DNA from 3 places in the Glutamicibacter ectropisis genome. Region 3 is predicted to be linked to each of the others. Evidence: predicted binding sites of a transcription regulator. Region 3 holds the regulator's gene; each other region holds the start of a gene.
The links. The regulator LexA, encoded in region 3, represses DNA repair genes until DNA is damaged. The targets are predictions, from matches to a motif close to TCGAACANNTGTTCGA.

Region 1: a site for LexA is predicted at 1,417-1,432, ahead of QMQ05_RS14130 (shikimate dehydrogenase). Genes of this name have one in related genera too.
Region 2: a site for LexA is predicted at 1,502-1,517, ahead of QMQ05_RS02025 (LexA family protein). Genes of this name have one in related genera too.

Annotation. Positions count from the first base shown of each region.
Region 1 covers NZ_CP125942.1:3,007,481-3,010,758, forward strand. Annotated here, with positions in the region: gene QMQ05_RS14125 (bifunctional sugar phosphate isomerase/epimerase/4-hydroxyphenylpyruvate dioxygenase family protein) at 1-464, opposite strand, end outside; gene QMQ05_RS14130 (shikimate dehydrogenase) at 464-1,336, opposite strand; gene QMQ05_RS14135 (MFS transporter) at 1,489-2,826, shown strand; gene QMQ05_RS14140 (LysR family transcriptional regulator) at 2,949-3,278, opposite strand, start outside.
Region 2 covers NZ_CP125942.1:430,391-433,668, forward strand. Annotated here, with positions in the region: gene QMQ05_RS02015 (NAD(P)/FAD-dependent oxidoreductase) at 1-337, shown strand, start outside; gene QMQ05_RS02020 (NAD(P)H-binding protein) at 421-1,275, opposite strand; gene QMQ05_RS02025 (LexA family protein) at 1,610-1,960, shown strand; gene QMQ05_RS02030 (Y-family DNA polymerase) at 1,950-3,239, shown strand.
Region 3 covers NZ_CP125942.1:1,102,354-1,105,631, forward strand. Annotated here, with positions in the region: gene QMQ05_RS05110 (ATP-dependent DNA helicase) at 1-676, shown strand, start outside; gene lexA (transcriptional repressor LexA) at 827-1,546, opposite strand; gene QMQ05_RS05120 (LysM peptidoglycan-binding domain-containing protein) at 1,805-2,158, shown strand; gene QMQ05_RS05125 (histidinol-phosphate transaminase) at 2,239-3,278, shown strand, end outside.

The DNA of each region.
Region 1 (3,278 bases), 1.7 Mb from region 3:
ACGCGCTTCACGATGTCCCACGAATGCTGATAGGTATCAACGAACTTTCCCCAGGCCAACGCTTCATAAGCGATCCGCACATCGTATTGGGCAGCGAGATCAGAGAGCTGTCGAATTTGATCTACAAAGAGGTCATCGTCGTTGATGGTGGCGGTGCCGACATTGGAGCACAGGAGCATCAGGTCGATGCCCAGTCGCTGCATGAGCTGAAATTTTGCTTCGGCCCGATGCAGGTTGGCTTGTAGTTGTTCTTCGGTGACGCCTTCATAATCGCGGAAAGGTTGAAATAAGTCCAGGCTCAGCCCCAACCGGTCGGCCATAGCTTTGACTTCCTCGGGCGACATCGGGCTGACCAAAAGGTCTTGCTCAAAGATCTCAACTCCATCAAAGCCAGCTTTGGCACAAGCGAGGAGTTTTTCTTCTAAGGTTCCTGAGAGGCATACCGTCGCTATCGAAGTGCGCATTACAGTCCTTTTTCCAGCATTTCCAGCAGGTGTTCACGTACCTGGTGCGTTTCTGGCCGAATGCCAGTGATGATTTCAAAGGCGTCGACTGCTTGGCCGACTGCCATGTATCCCCCGTCGAGGACCTGACATCCAAGGTCTCGGGCGGCAACAATAAGTTCGGTGTCTACGGGTCGGTAAATGCAATCGGCGACCCAGTGGCGTGGTTCCAGCGCCGTAATATCCAACGGCAGTCCGGGATGATGATGCATGCCGATCGGGGTGGCGTTGAGCAGCCCGTCAGCTTCGCTCAAGAGCTGCGACACCTGGGCGGGAGTTGCTGCGTGAATTGAGGCCTGAGGGAAGTTTTTGCGCAGTTCTTGAACTCGGTGGGTGACTCGTTGTTCATCAAGATCAACGATGTGCAGCTCTTGCGTTCCCGAAGCTAGCAAGGCGTAGGCCACGGCGGCTCCTGCACCCCCGGCTCCGAGCTGAAGAACTTTTTGTTTTTTGGAGTTCGGCAGTCCTTCTTCTAAACCACGGGCGAATCCGGAGGCATCGGTGTTGTGCCCAATGAATTTCCCCTCGTCGATCACCACAGTGTTCACCGCACCAATGGCCTTGGCCATCGGGGCGATGTCATCAAGATGGTCCAGAACAAGTTGTTTGCAAGGATGGGTTACGTTGAAGGCGTTAAATCCCAGCTTGGCTCCGGCCTGCAGCAATTCACCGATGTCACTTGCCGGAAGATTCAGTTCGGTGAGGTCAATGGGCCGATACAGGTAATGCAACCCGTGCACCTCGGCGGCTCGTTCGTGCATCGGTGGTGTCAGCGAGGGCATTACGCCGTCACCGATCAGACCGACCAGATAAGACTCAGCACGTGTACTCATGTTCTCCCGCAGCCCTTCTTGTTTACTTCAGGTATTGCCTGAGATGTGATTTACATCTACTGTAATCCAATGAACACATTCCGAACAAGTGTACGCATAGCGAACACTTACTAAAAATCTTCACCTCACGAACGCTCAACGAGGAGTTACCGATGCAATCGCCACACAGTACCAATGCATCAGCCGACACCGGCGGCCAAGGACGAACACCGGTCAAAGCCGCCATTGCCAGTTTCATGGGCAGCGCCGTCGAATACTACGATTTCTTCATCTTCGGCTCGGCCGCTGCGCTGATCTTCCCCCACATTTTCTTCCCCGATGCAGACACCAACGCCGCGGTCATGTCGCTAGCCACCTTCGGCTTCGCCTATGTAGCGCGCCCAGTGGGAGCTATTTTTGTGGGTCACTTTGGCGATCGCCTCGGACGACAAAAAGTGTTGATGTTTACCCTCATTCTGATGGGCGCCTCAACATTCCTCATCGGTTGTCTTCCAACCTTCGAACAGGTCGGTTGGCTAGCACCAATCCTCTTGGTATTCGCGCGCTTATGCCAGGGGCTCTCGGCAGCCGGTGAACAGGCAGGCGCCTCATCGATGTCATTGGAGCACGCTCCTGACCATCGACGCAGCTTCTTCACCTCGTGGACGCTGACTGGTACCCAGGGTGGCCAGATTCTGGCGGCCATGATCTTCATTCCCGTAGTTGCCCTGCCTGACGAGATCAAATTTGGTATTGGGTGGCGTATCCCTTTCTGGCTTTCTGCAGTCGTCGTGATCATTACCTTCTTCATCCGTCGCTCGCTGCACGAAACCCCGGAATTTGAAGAGGCCAAGAAGAACAATGAGATCGCCAAGCTTCCTCTAGCGGTTCTGCTGCGTTTCTACTGGAAAGACGTTCTGCGCGTTGTGTTGTGCGCCTTCATTGCAGCCGTCTCCACTGTGTATGGCACCCTGGCCATTTCCTATGGCAAGGTCATCGGCAACATGGATGAATCCATCACCCTGTGGCTGGTTGTTGCCGGTAACATCGGCGCACTGATTACGCAGCCACTCTTTGGCATGTTGGCCGATAAGATCGGCCGTAAACCCGTCTTCATTTATGGGGCCTTGGGGTCTGCAGTCTTTATGCCGTTCTACTTGCGTTCTATGGAGTCCGACAACGCGTTGTTGCAATTCACCCTGTCCGTGCTGGTCTTCTCCTGCGCCTACGCTGCAGCGAACGCTGTGTGGCCAAGTTTCTACGCCGAGATGTTCTCCTCGCAGGTACGTTTCTCTGGCTTGGCTATTGGTACCCAGCTTGGTTTCCTCATGGCAGGTTTCGCACCATCCATCGTTGCAGCCCTGGGCGGTCTCGAGGCCAACGGCTGGATTCAGATCAGCATATTTACTGCAGTCATCGCGGTGATTGCATCGCTCTCCGCACTGACCGCACGTGAAACCTACCGTGTGCCCACCAAGCAGTTGGGTCACACCATCGAGAAGGTTTCCTAAACTCTCTCTTGAAGAGAATCCTTCTATTCCCGGACCGCGCGGCACCTTCCAAAAGTTGTGTCACGCGTGGTCCGGGGTTCTCCGTTTAAAACTGAGCCGATAGACAAGTAGCCTGACCACCACTATTTCGGTTGCTTGCTCAGGGCTATATCTAGAAGTGCTGACTGGTTTGAATTCAGAATCCGGTCTTCCCGCCAGATGGCCCGCAATTCACGTGTCAGCGGCGGGCCAGCAATCGGCACTTGGACCAAGATGCCTTGTTCCAGTTGGCTTTCAACGGCGAGGTGGCTGAGTACGGCCGGGCCCATCGCACCGGCTACCAACTGACAGATGGTCGCATTGCTATTAAATTCTGCAATCGGTTCGGCTCGCTGGGCCGTAGTCAAAGCATCAAGAAAGGCTCTGGTCCCTGAGCCTTTTTCACGTTCAATCAGTGCTGTTTCTTGTAACTC
Region 2 (3,278 bases), 670 kb from region 3:
CCGCTTCCGCATCGCCGGCACCATGGAGTTCCGCGACGTCAACCACAAGCTGGAGCCCAAGCGCATCGAGGCCATCGTTGCCGCTGCAACCCCGGTTTACAAGGGCATCAACTGGGAGAACCGCAAGGAAGAGTGGGTTGGCGGGCGCCCCTGCACCGCCGACGGCCTGCCGCTGGTCGGCCAGACCGCTTCCTCACGCGTCTCGGTGGGCGGCGGACACGGCATGTGGGGCGTGGCCCTTGGCCCGCTGACCGGCAAGATTCTGGCTGCCCAGATCACCGGACAGTCTGTGCCAGCCATCGCGCGCCACTTCAACCCGCTGCGCAACGGCTTCTAACCAGTTCTGCTCCACATCAGGAACCTGAGTAAAGTGAATCGGCGCGAACTCAAACCATGGTGGGATCGCGCCGGTTCGTTCTTTTAAGCGTGTCGCGTGGATTCGCCGGCCAACACCGATCGGTACCCTTCACGGTATCCGGGGAACTGCAAAGTGAAGCCCGTGGCCAATAGCTTGTCATTGCGGATGCGCCGGTTGGCCGCGCGACGCACTGCTGGTTCGGTGGCTTGCTGTGGGACCGGCAGACTTAGCTGTTGGGCGAGGAAGGTATAGATCTCGCCGATCTGCGCAGGCTCGTTGTCGGTGACCATGTAGATCTGCGTGCCGGTTTCGTCCAGGGCGGCGCTGTGTACGATTGCCTGGGCCAGATCGTCGCGGTGGATGCGATTGGTCCAATGCGATTCGAGCGGTGTTCGAGCGCTGGCATCACGTACCTGATTGATCAGATGGTTACGACCCGGTCCGTAAATTCCGGAAGCGCGCAGGATGGTCACCGGCAAACCCGAATCGAGTAGCACCTGCTCGGTATCGGCCAGCACCTGTGAAGTTGGGCGGTTGGGCGCTACCTCGGTGGACTCATCGATCCATTCGCCCTCGCCACCACCCGAAACGGCCGAAGAAGAAACATAAATGAAGCGCCTGAGCTGCGGTGCCTGCACCTTCAACCGGGAAACCAGCTCCTTAGCCACTTCCAAGTAACTGCGGGTGTAAGCCTCCACGGTGCGAGCCGCCGGGACCGGAGTGAACACCACGACCTCGGTCTCGGGGTTGAATTGTGGCCAAGAAGCGGGTTGGAGCAGGTCGACATCCTGACCGGTGAAACTTGTCGGCAGCTTAGCGCTATTGCGTCGCCAGCCGGTGACCTGATCTCCAGCACGGGCAAAACGTAAGCCCGCCTCGATGGCGACATCACCGGCACTGACTAGTAAAACCTGCACGTGACTCCTTGACCGAAAACAAAAGATCGTTCCTTCTAGGGTAGAACGCTGGCGGGTCAAGGCGCTGCACTAGAGTTCATATATGTCGGCCCGAGCCAGCGAAGTGGCACGCGAACCCCAAACGGGCTATCAACTAAACGCGATCTAGCGACCTAAATTCTCCGGAATGCTAAGTCCTTCCCGGGGTGGAACACGGGGTGCGAAAACCGAGTACAATTCTAAATGTTCGAAAGTTTGTACTAGTTTTGGGTAATGGTGAGGTGGAGCTTTGAGCAACGCAGAGCCTTTTGTGCCGGAGCCTTCTAGCGCAGGTCCGGTGCAGGCCGTATCAGCGATGGGATTCCCTTCGCCTGCCCGGGACTATTTTGACGGTGGTCTGGATCTGAACAGGTTGCTGGTCAAGGATCGAGTGTCAACCTTCATTATGCGCGTTAGTGGCAATGCCATGCGCTCTGCAGGAATTCACGATGGCGACGAAGTCATTGTGGACCGTTCACTCTCCGTCCGTGATGGCTCGGTGGTCATCGTCAATCTTAACGGCCAGATGCTGGTGCGACGCTGGCACATTGATGGACCCAAAGTCGGATTACTCAGCGACGAATCACCATTACCTGTGTGGCTAACCGAAGGCGATGAAGTCGGTGTCTTCGGAGTGATTACAAGGTGTCTACATTATGTCCGTTGACCACGTGTCCCTAGTGGACGTGAACAACTTTTATGTCTCCTGCGAGCGAGCCTTCGACTACTCCTTACGTAACCGACCGGTCGTCGTGCTTTCGAACAATGATGGGTGTGTTGTCGCGCGATCCCAAGAAGCCAAAGACCTAGGTATCGCCACCGGTGAACCGTTCTTTAAGATCCAGCGGCTCATGGATAGCCACAACCTGGCGGTACGTTCGAGCAACTATGAGCTCTACGGCGATATGTCCGCGCGAGTTATGGAATTGCTGGGCCGCTATGGAACTTGGCATGAGGTCTACTCCATTGATGAATCATTCATCGGTTTGGAAGGCAACCTCGAACAGGTGCGTAGCACCGCGGCTCAGATTCGAAAGGCCATTGATAAGAGTATCGGTGTCCCTGTTTGTGTGGGGGTCTCTTCGACAAAAACACTGGCCAAGTTGGCTAACCACATCGCCAAGCACAATCCAGGACTTGGTGGCGTATGTGTTCAGCAACTGATGGATCGTTCTGTGTTGGACAATATTCTCTCCCGCGTTCCAGTCACTGATGTTTGGGGCGTCGGAAGGAAATCCGGGGCCAAGCTCACGAGCATGGGTATTGAAACGATCGCGGACTTACGGGATGCCGACCCGTTGCTTATCCGCAAAAAGTTTTCCGTGGTTCTTCAACGTACCGTTTTTGAACTCAACGGGCAGCGTTGCATCGGGCCCGTGGAAGAACGCGCCGACCGTGGACAGGTCATGTTCACCAGGTCCTTTTCGACTCCGGTACGAACTTACGAGGCAATGGAAGAAGTCATGTCCATCTACGCGCAAAAGGCCGCCAGCCGATTGGCCAGTGAAGGACGCTATGCCACGTTATTAACCGTCACTGCAGGCACCAGCAGGTTTGCTCAGGGCGAGGCCTCGTTCCCCAGCGCCCAAGTACGCCTCCCACGACCGACACGAGATCCAATTCTGCTCAGCAAACTAGCCATCGCAGCCATGCGGGACTTGATGCAGCCAGGAATGGACTATGTGCGCGGGGGAGTAATCCTATCGGGGCTCAGCGATTCGCCAGGAGAAAAACAACTAGACCTATTTGAACTTGGAGACGGGCAAGAGGAAGAACAGAAGAATGTTTCTTCGGTAGTCCAGGATATTTCCGCACGCTTCGGCGCAAAGTCCATCGGCTTGGGGCCTGCAGGAATGGCGCAGAGTCCGCAGTGGACGATGAAACGCGAACACATATCCCAGCGCTACACCACCGAATGGGATGAGCTTTTAGAAGTTCGCGCCTAGAACTGGGAAGATCATCCGCGCCACAGAAACTTTCGGCGT
Region 3 (3,278 bases):
TGCACCCTCTTGGACGGGTGTTGATGTGGGCAGTCCCTTTGATTACCCCAAGCAGGGCATTTTGTATGTGGCCAAGCATTTGCCAAAACCGGGCCGACAACTAGCCGCAGAAACCTTGGACGAGATCGAAGACCTTATCAAGGCCTCCGGCGGCGGGGCCTTGGCCCTGTTTACTTCAAAACGCTCAGCGGAAGAAGCAGCCAGCATCTTGCGCGAACGGTTGGACGTGGACATTTTGTGTCAGGGTGAAGCCAGCATGAAATCCTTGGTGGAGCAGTTCGCAACGGAACGCGACACTTGTCTGTTCGGCACGATGACACTGTGGCAGGGAGTTGATGTCCCGGGCGATTCTTGCCGCCTGGTCATCATCGATAAGATTCCTTTTCCGCGGCCTGATGACCCGATATCGAAGGCACGTACCGAGGACGTTGCTAAACACGGCGGCAATGGCTTTATGCAGGTTTCGGCTACGCATGCTGCCATTCGGCTGGCACAGGGTGCGGGTAGATTGATTCGATCGGTTAATGACCGAGGTGTTGTTGCCATTTTGGATTCACGCATGGCAACCGCACGTTATGGGAGCTTCTTGAAAGCAACGTTGCCACCGATGTGGCCAACAGTCGACAAGAAAGTTATTTCTGGTGTTCTAGAGCGTTTGAAGCCCACCAAGAAGTAGACCGAACAGCACTCCAGACCACTTTATGGTCTATGCACAATGGCTTGAACTGACTCCGTGCCATGGCTGATACGTGGAGTGTCAAGTAAGACCAAATGCCAAGAAGGGTGTTGATGCACATGCATCAACACCCTTCTTGGCATTACGTGGCTAGAGCGAGCGCATCACCGAAACGACACGGCCCATAATCGTCGCTGCGTCGCCCAGAATTGGCTCGTAGCGCGAATTCTGGGGTAACAACCACGTGTGACCGTCTCGTTGGCGGAAAGTTTTGACGGTGGCTTCTTCGTCAAGCAAGGCGGCGACAATGTCACCATTTTCCGCGTTCTGCTGACGTCGGACTACCACCCAGTCGCCATCGCAAATTGCGGCATCGACCATTGAATCGCCAGAAACCTTGAGCATGAACAATTCTCCGTGCCCGACCAGTTGTCGGGGCAACGAGAAAACATCCTCAACGGACTGATCGGCCAAGATTGGCCCACCTGCTGCGATTCGTCCGACCAAAGGAACCATTGTTGTGTCGGCCGAGGTGCTGAGCTCAATCACCATGGCATCTTCGCTGGTCTTAGCATCAGCGCTCTCAGACTGCGTAGCGTTTTCTGCATCATCTGTCAGTTGCAGAGGCAACAAGATTTCCATCGCGCGCGGACGGCGTGGATCTCGACGAATGTATCCGAGCTTTTCTAGCTGGCTCAACTGATGCGTGACGCTAGAGAGGCTCTTGAGTCCCACCGAGTCGCCAATCTCACGCATGGATGGTGGATAACCATTCTTGCCAATGGCACGCTGGATGGTTTCCAGAATCTTCTTTTGGCGAATCGTCAGCGAGCGTGCATTCGATCGGGGAGTGCGTTGTGAAGCTGACATGAGATTTTGCCTTCCCTAGCGTTCTGTCGAAAGTTCGATAGTCCAAACTGTCGGAGCCAGATGATGTGATGTTTTCATTGCTCGTCTACTTCGAAATCTTAGTCGATAGTGGAGCTTCTTTCAAAGATTTGTTCGAAAACTTCTGGACAAGTCGGACGAAGCTCTGTTAGAACAGATGTACTAGATTCGAACACTGTTTCGAAACACTAGTGTCGAACACACCTTCGCTTCGCTCACCAATCTTGAGGAGATAAAGTCATGGCAACCATCGCACTTGACTCAAATCAAAGCCAGACACCCATGAAGATCCGCATCAACCGCCGCGGCTGGGCCATCTTGGTAGGTGTCCCCGTTTTTGTACTCACCGTGATTGCCGCATTCCTGGTCTCCATGTTCGCTTCTGACGCGCACGCCTCATCCGACCTTCCGACAGGAGTCGAAACGGTTGACGTTACAGTCATCCCGGGGGACACCGTGTGGAGCCTGGCCAAAGAATATGCTCATGGCTACGACATCACTTCTGCCGTGAACCACATCTCTGAATTGAACTCCCTCAGCGGAAGCGAAATCCGCGTCGGCGATTCACTGTCCATTCCAGTACTAGCTGAATAGCAACACCAACGAGTCTAGGATTGTTACCTTGGCTCGTAGCGGATTCACCCGCCAAGCTGGTCCACACGTAGACTTAACACGTGAATGACCGCAGTGAACTTTTGAGTCAGCTGCCCTTGCGTGAGAATCTCCGCGGGCTATCTCCATACGGCGCACCTCAAATCGATGTGCCCATTCAGCTGAACGTCAACGAGAACACCCATCCGCTTCCTCCTACGGTGGTAGAAGCGATCGCGCAAGAAGTCGCGAAAGCAGCAACAAACCTCAACCGGTATCCAGATCGCGAATTCACTGAATTGCGCGAGCTACTAGCCGACTACTTGGGTCACAGTTTAACTTCTGAGAATATTTGGGCCGCCAACGGATCCAATGAAATCCTTCAGCAAATCCTGCAGGCCTTCGGAGGACCAGGGCGAAGCCTCATGAGCTTCGGGCCAACTTATTCCATGTACCCACTACTTGCTAGCGGAACCGACACAAAGTATGTGCCAGGAGTGCGCGCGGACGACTTCACGCTGTCTGCAGAATCTGCTGCTCAGCAGGTTCGCGAACACCAGCCGGACATTGTTTTTCTGTGTTCCCCCAACAACCCTACGGGCACCGCACTTGGCCTTGACGTGATCACCGCCGTTTACGATGCCATGAGTGAACACAACGGCATGGTGATCGTTGATGAGGCCTATGCCGAATTTTCCCTCTCCAGTACCAAATCGGCACTGACTCTGCTTGAAGGGCGTCAGCGACTGATTGTCTCGCGCACGATGTCGAAGGCTTTCGGCCTGGCAGGTGCCCGAGTTGGCTATCTTGCCGCTGCGCCCGAAGTTACCGATGCCATTCGCTTGGTGAGATTGCCTTACCACCTCTCTGCGGTGACACAAGCTACCGCTGTAGCAGCGCTGAAGAACATCGAATTGCTCTTAGCACAGGTCGAAGACATCAAAACGCAACGCGACCGAATCGTTTCCCACTTGAAAGAGCTGGGCCTTCAGCCATCGGTCTCGGATTCCAACTTTGTCTTTTTCGGCGGGCTCGATAACCCGCATGCGGTGTGGGAAGGACTGCTAGAAGCAGGCATTATTGTCCGCGACAATGGAATCCCAGGTACATTGCGCGTGACTGC